2 regions of the Paenibacillus sp. 276b genome follow, and region 2 is predicted to be linked to the other one. Evidence: riboswitches for the same ligand, from Rfam matches in the RefSeq annotation. Region 2 holds a riboswitch; the other holds the start of a gene.
What was found. Region 2 has a riboswitch for thiamine pyrophosphate ahead of BLV50_RS22735 (ABC transporter substrate-binding protein). Riboswitches for the same ligand answer to the same signal wherever they lie in the genome.
Positions count from the first base shown of each region.

Region 1: it holds a riboswitch for thiamine pyrophosphate, as region 2 does, so the genes downstream of both, thiC (phosphomethylpyrimidine synthase ThiC) here and BLV50_RS22735 (ABC transporter substrate-binding protein) in region 2, are expected to answer to the same signal.

Region 1 is NZ_FNRR01000005.1:357,161-360,582, forward strand. It holds gene BLV50_RS23815 (IclR family transcriptional regulator) at 159-902, shown strand; TPP riboswitch at 1,020-1,133, shown strand; gene thiC (phosphomethylpyrimidine synthase ThiC) at 1,493-3,280, shown strand; gene BLV50_RS32895 (hypothetical protein) at 3,397-3,422, opposite strand, start outside.
Region 2 is NZ_FNRR01000005.1:115,497-118,918, forward strand. It holds gene BLV50_RS22735 (ABC transporter substrate-binding protein) at 132-1,172, opposite strand; TPP riboswitch at 1,394-1,506, opposite strand; gene BLV50_RS22740 (NAD-dependent epimerase/dehydratase family protein) at 1,652-2,407, opposite strand; gene BLV50_RS22745 (VOC family protein) at 2,425-2,811, opposite strand; gene BLV50_RS22750 (DUF2798 domain-containing protein) at 2,998-3,422, shown strand, end outside.

The DNA.
Region 1 (3,422 bases), 240 kb from region 2:
TTAGGGTGCAAATTGCAGGGGATTCTAATTTATAAAAAGAAAATATTTACAAATATCCCTATTACAAATGGCGCTTTTTGGTTTACAGATGAGACCGTTTCTCATATAATTTATGTAACCAAGTTTCATGTGATGAAACATGAGGAGGGCAACTTGCCATGGAAGACCGAAAGTTAACCGTCCGGGCTGTAGAACGGGCGCTGGATATATTATTGTGTTTTACAACCCGCAGTGATCTGGGGCTCACGGAAATTGCGAGCCAGATCGGTCTGCACAAAAGTACAGTCCATCGTCTGATGGCTACTTTGGAGGACAAGGGGTTTGTGATCCGGGATGCAGCAACCGAGAAGTATCGACTCGGCATACGTATCTGGGAACTGTCTGCCCATATGTCTCGCAGCGATGATCCTGCCATTTTGCTCCTTCCTGCGATGGAGCGGCTGAGAGATCGACTGGGCGAAACCGTGAGTTTATATCTGCGTGATGGCAGTGAGCGGATTCGAATTCAAGCCGTACAGAGTGATCAGGCGATTCGTCGTGTAGCTCCGGTGGGCGTCAGACTTCCGTTATCTGTGGGAGCATCCAGTAAAGTGTTAATGGCTTTTGCCACCGAAGAGGACCGCGAAGATCTGATGAATGGACCGGAATGGCCGGTATTTATCGATCCCAAAGTATATTTGGCCCAGATGAAAGACATTCTGGAATATGGCTACGCAACAAGTTATGAGGAGCGTGAACCAGGAGCCGCGGCAGTATCTGTACCCATCATGGATCGGAAAGGCAACATCGCTGCTGCTCTGTCGGTATCCGGGCCTGTTAGTCGCCTTTCGCAGGAGACGTTGCATGAATATGCACCTGTACTGAAGGAAGCTGCTACACAGATGGGACTTATGTTATCCTGATTTTATGTTCTGGAATATAAAGGTTGTTTTTATGATTCGGTTGCGCTACTCTGTAATGGACGGCCCAACAGGGTCAGCAATTGAATATAAATTTGCGGCTTAAATGCTGCAACTTGTTAACGTTACTGGGGGAGTCCGAATTGTCCGGACTGAGACGGAATCGCATGAGATTCTGGACCCTTTGCACCTGATCTGGATCATACCAGCGTAGGGAAGTAATCGGCGATACGACCACGAACACCGTATAATGTGACCTATGGATGGACTCCGTTATGGAGTCTCTATAAGGTATGTTATTGGTGATGGACATAAGCCGGTTCCCTTGGGAACCGGCTTTTTTTATACAGTAAACAGGCGGAAGCTGGTGTCAGATCTGCTTTTGGATAAAGGGCTGGGTGCCATTGGCGAGCATTGGGTGTAAACCTTTTGCTTCGACTGTCTGTATTAATTGAAGTGTATGTCCCTATTTTGTGTGGTATGGTCGCTCTTCCTTTTTCTATGTTGTGGATGATTTGGACCCGTGAGCAAGCATTTCAATCCAGGCAATCACTAATGAGGAGGAGACAAGAGCGATGAGCACAGGAAACCGAATGATGGGACAGGACAAGCAGAATCTGCAGTTGGCAGAGGAAAAAGGTACGACAGGACGGGTTCAGCCCTTCCCGGGCAGCCGCAAAGTATACATTCATGGCTCACGACCGGACATTGCTGTACCGGAGCGCGAAATTGCCCTTCATGACACCAATACTCCCCAAGGAGTGGAGCATAACGAACCGCTGCGTGTTTACGATACGAGCGGACCAATGACCGATCCTGGATTTCATGCCGATATCCGGGCAGGGCTGCCAGCGCTGCGCACCCGCTGGATTACGGAGCGTGAAGATGTTGAAGCCTACCAGGGAAGAACGGTCAAACCGGAGGATAACGGATTGAAACCAGGAGGGAAGCGAACTGGAGCCGAGAAGTATCCAGGCTTGCGTGCTAAACCATTACGTGGACAGGCAGGGCGCAGTGTGACTCAGATGCATTATGCACGGCAGGGAATGATCACGCCGGAGATGGAGTTCGCCGCTATTCGTGAGGGTGTGGAGCCAGAGTTTGTGCGGCAGGAGCTAGCGAGTGGAAGGGCCATCCTGCCGTCGAATATTAATCACCCAGAGAGTGAGCCGATGCTGATCGGGCGTCATTTTCATGTGAAGATCAATGCGAACATCGGAAACTCTGCGGTATCCTCCTCCATCGAGGAGGAGGTGGAGAAGATGACTTGGGCCGTACGCTGGGGATCGGATACGGTGATGGATCTTTCCACAGGCAAGGACATTCATACGACCCGCGAATGGATCATCCGCAATTCACCTGTACCGATTGGAACAGTACCGCTCTATCAGGCGCTGGAGAAGGTCAATGGCGAAGCAGAAGCACTGACATGGGAGTTGTATCGTGACACGCTCATAGAACAGGCAGAGCAGGGTGTGGACTATTTTACGATCCATGCAGGTGTGCTGCTGCGATATATTCCGCTGACCGCCAAACGTATGACGGGCATTGTGTCCCGGGGCGGGTCCATCATGGCAGCATGGTGCCTTGCGCATCATCAGGAGAATTTTTTGTATACCCATTTTGAAGAAATCTGCGAGATTATGAAAAGGTATGACGTGGCGTTCTCACTCGGAGACGGACTGCGTCCAGGAAGCATCTACGATGCTAGTGATGAAGCCCAGATGGCGGAACTGGCTACGCTTGGTGAACTAACACAAATCGCCTGGAAGCATGATGTGCAGGTGATGATTGAAGGTCCGGGACATGTGCCGATGCACAAGATCAAGGAGAATGTCGATCTGCAAATGGAGATTTGCAAGGAGGCGCCGTTCTATACGCTGGGGCCGCTGACGACCGATATCGCCCCAGGATATGACCATATTACCTCGGCGATTGGGGCGGCGATGATCGGCTGGTTTGGCACGTCGATGCTCTGTTATGTTACGCCAAAAGAACATCTGGGCCTGCCCAATAAGGATGATGTGCGGGAAGGCGTTATCGCCTACAAGATCGCTGCTCATGCCGCTGATCTGGCGAAAGGTCACCCACGTGCCCAGCGGCGGGACGATGCGCTGTCCAAGGCACGGTTTGAGTTCCGCTGGAGGGATCAGTTCAACCTGTCACTGGACCCGGAACGTGCGCTGTCCTACCATGATGAGACGTTGCCGGCAGAAGGGGCTAAGGAAGCCCATTTCTGCTCCATGTGCGGCCCTAAGTTCTGTAGCATGCGTATTACGCAGGATATTCGTGCTTTTGCGGCAGACAACGGCTTGTCCGAGAATGAGGCTGTGGCCGCGGGTATGTTGGAAAAGGCTGAGGAATACCGGACACGCTCTTAAGCGTCGTTACAGCGCAATCTGGGCGGCCTGACATGGTGAAAAGCTGTTCTTCTCCGTGATTGAGGAGAGGAACAGCTTTTTTCTAATTTCTTGTATGTGTACAATCATCTGAACAATCAGTTCTCATCAGTATGAGTTTCTT
Region 2 (3,422 bases):
ATCCCCAGATTTTTTTGATTCCCTTCTCCAAAGGGAAAATCCGGTGATAAAGGCGAACGCTTCGCTTTTTCACGTTATTTCTGTCCTCTTCGTCATCGTGTAAATACTAAGTTCGTTTTATATGGATAATTTTATTGGGGTAAGAACTCGTTTGTATATGCTTTGGATACATCTACCTGCTTATCGAGCAGTTTTTTGCTAAACATCCAATCCGTGTAGTTCTGCCATACTTCCTGCTTTTGCTCACCCCAGCGTGGTGCGTCATCCTGATATTTTGGACTCAGCCACTTCTGGCTTGCGAGTACAAGATCCTTATCCAGATCCGGTACGGCCTTGATCAGAATGTTGGCAGCGTCTTCGGGATGTTCAATCGCATATTGATATCCTTCGGAAGTCGCTTTCAAGAACGCTTTAACCAACTCGGGATCGTCCTGAATCGTCTTTTCATTGGTAACGAGTACAGGTGTGTAGTAGTCCAGTGCATCGGAATAATCTTTCACATATAACATGTCGATCGGTTCGCCGCGCAGTTCGGCTTCAATGCCCGTCCATGCGTAGAAAATCCAGGCAAAGTCGATATCGCGTTTCACAGCGGTGAAGAAGTCTGCATCGCCCATGCTAATATTTTTTACTTTGGATACATCGGCGCCTTCGCCTTCCATAATGGATTGCATCACAGCTTCTTCCACCGGGGAGCCCCAGCCACCATAGGTTTTACCTTCAAAATCTTTGGGGGATTTGATGTTCCGGTCCACCGGAGCGGCAAATCCGGACGTGTTATGCTGAATGACTGCAGCGATGGACACGAGCGGTACGCCCTGTGTGCGGGCCTGGGTTACACTCTCCTGATAACTTACGCCAAAAGGCACTTCGTTCGAAGCTACCATCGTATCCGCGCCTCCGGCACCTGGCTGTACAATCTCGACATTTAAGCCTTCGGCTTTGTAAAAACCTTGATCTACAGCCGCATACAGGCCGGTATGATTCGTATTTGGTGTCCAGTCCAGCACCACTTTAATGTCCTTGAGGGCTGCGTTGTCACCTTCATTGCTGTTTTCGGTGTTGCTGCTGCCATTTTCTCCTGAAGGTGCAGCTTCTTTGCCGCCACATGCGGCCACAGCCACAAGTAGTACGCACAAGAGCATTAGGCCCATCATTTTACGCCATCTCATCTTCATTTCTCTCCTTCATGTTGTCCGGCCAGTGGCGCGGGGTACTCCTTGGCTTCATATCCAAGCTTCTTGCATAAATCGACAGATTTATACCAGCTATGATCCGGATGACGTCACTTTTTTTAGCTCTCTGGCTATATAAAAGAACATTAAAAAAGCGCCCCGTTAATCCGGGACGCGTGCAGGCGTTAGAGATGTGGCACTCAGCAAAGAGGCTGGGCCAATTCGATATACTCCGATTCCTACGCTGGCATGATCCAGATCAGGTCTAAGGGTCAGTATCTTGGTGGGATACACTCTCAGCCGGCCTATTCCGACTCCCCTGGGAAACTATGAAGTTACGGGCATTACTAGGTGTAATTATAGGCCAGAGGCCCACGCATGTCCAGTCAGGAACTGGATAGGGGCACGTATGAATGAATCAAAGAGGCCATTATACATGCGTATAACGACCTCTCTAGATGTGTGATTTTCAACAATTATCGTGGCGAATCATATAAGGAAATCTGACTGAGTGCAAAAGCATCGGATTTCGGGTCATAGCCTACCTGTTTCTGAGTGGTTTCCAGATTCAATCGTTTAAACCGATTATTCGAGATCCCATGCAGTATGGTGAAGGGCTCCAGATCTGTAGTTGTAATTGCTTTGAACATCAAATCACACAAGTCAGCCGGACTAATATACGCGCTCATATCCCTTGCCTCCAGCGCGGGTCCATCCGGTTGGAAATCATCATATGCACCTATACGTATTGCTACACTTTGTAAACCTTCGGTATATGCAAAATAGGAAGCGAGCGATTCACCAAAACATTTGCTAACTCCGTACAAATTCCGTGGGCGTGTCGGCATGTCCGGATAGACTTGAGCATCAATGGGATACCCCTCGATCGTCTGTGCACTGCTTGCCAGAATGACTCTCCGCACACCTTGGTCCTTAGCTGCACGGAATACATTAAATGTACCTTTGATATTGATGTCCAACAACGATTCATAGAATCCGGCATGCGGGGAAGGATCTCCCGCCAGATGTACAACCACATCCATGCCTTCGCAAGCGTGCTGACAGGCTTCGGGATCTGTCACATCAAGTGTCATGATCTCATGGCTTGTCCCTTGATACGTATGCAGTCTGTCGATATTCAAATCCGTTAGTCGCAGGTGAAATGCTTCTGACAAGTGTTGGGACAAGTCACGTCCAATTTTTCCGGCTGCGCCGGTAATTAAAATGTTCATTAAATCAGCTCCAATTCTTAGCGCTGGAAGAACTCGATCCATTCCTTCTCGGGTCCATAGATGAAGAAATAACGGTAACCGTTAGGCAGTGTAATCATCTCTCCATCAATAAACTCGGCCTCAGTTGCCTTAATGCGGTTGTACTCAGACTCAAGGTCATCGACATGGATAGCAAAATGATGCACCGTACCTTCGGAAGGCAGCTTGTCGCTGTATCCCTGAATCAACTCAATCTCAGTCTCATCGCTTCCGTTGAAGCCGAGAAAGGCGAGCTGAATGACACCGTTGGTGTGGGTTACCCGATCTTTCAATTCAAGACCAACAATCTCCGTATAGAAACGCAGCGTGGTCTCTAGATCACGAACGGCAATGCCGACGTGGTCAATGCGCTTTTGAAAACTCATAATCCAAATCCTCCTTATATGCATTGAATCTTTTCTACCATTTTAAGGGATATCATAGGGCTGTACTACGAGGTTGTCAAATAGGATTTTAATTTGGAAAAATTATAATTGTTCACAGAATGTTCACTTATGAGGAGGGGTTCGTCATCTCTATAATTACGAAGGTAAACAGAGAGGATGAGAGAATTGCCAACAACGAAGAAAGAACAGATTATTTTTGGAATGATGATGTGCACAGGAATGGTCATCGTCATGATGGCCTTCAATTTATGGCACAATGGGTTATTGAGCAAGATGTCCGCGCTTGAAATATTGCTTCAGTTCATATTGTGCTTTGTCATTGCATTTCTGGTGGAGTCCTTTATTGTCGGACCTGTAGCGCGAAAAATTGCATTTTCCTTACCTTTTGACAAGTCCAACAAAATCCTGGGCGTGCTGGCTATGTCATTTTTCATGGTCATTGGAATGGTTCTGATCATGTCCTTGTACGGAATGATTTCCGCTTATCTTGCGAATCAGTTAAATGGAGCATCCGTACTAAGTACGTATCTTCATACGATTGCTCGTAATTTCAGCCTGGCGCTTCCTTACCAAATTATTATTCTGGGACC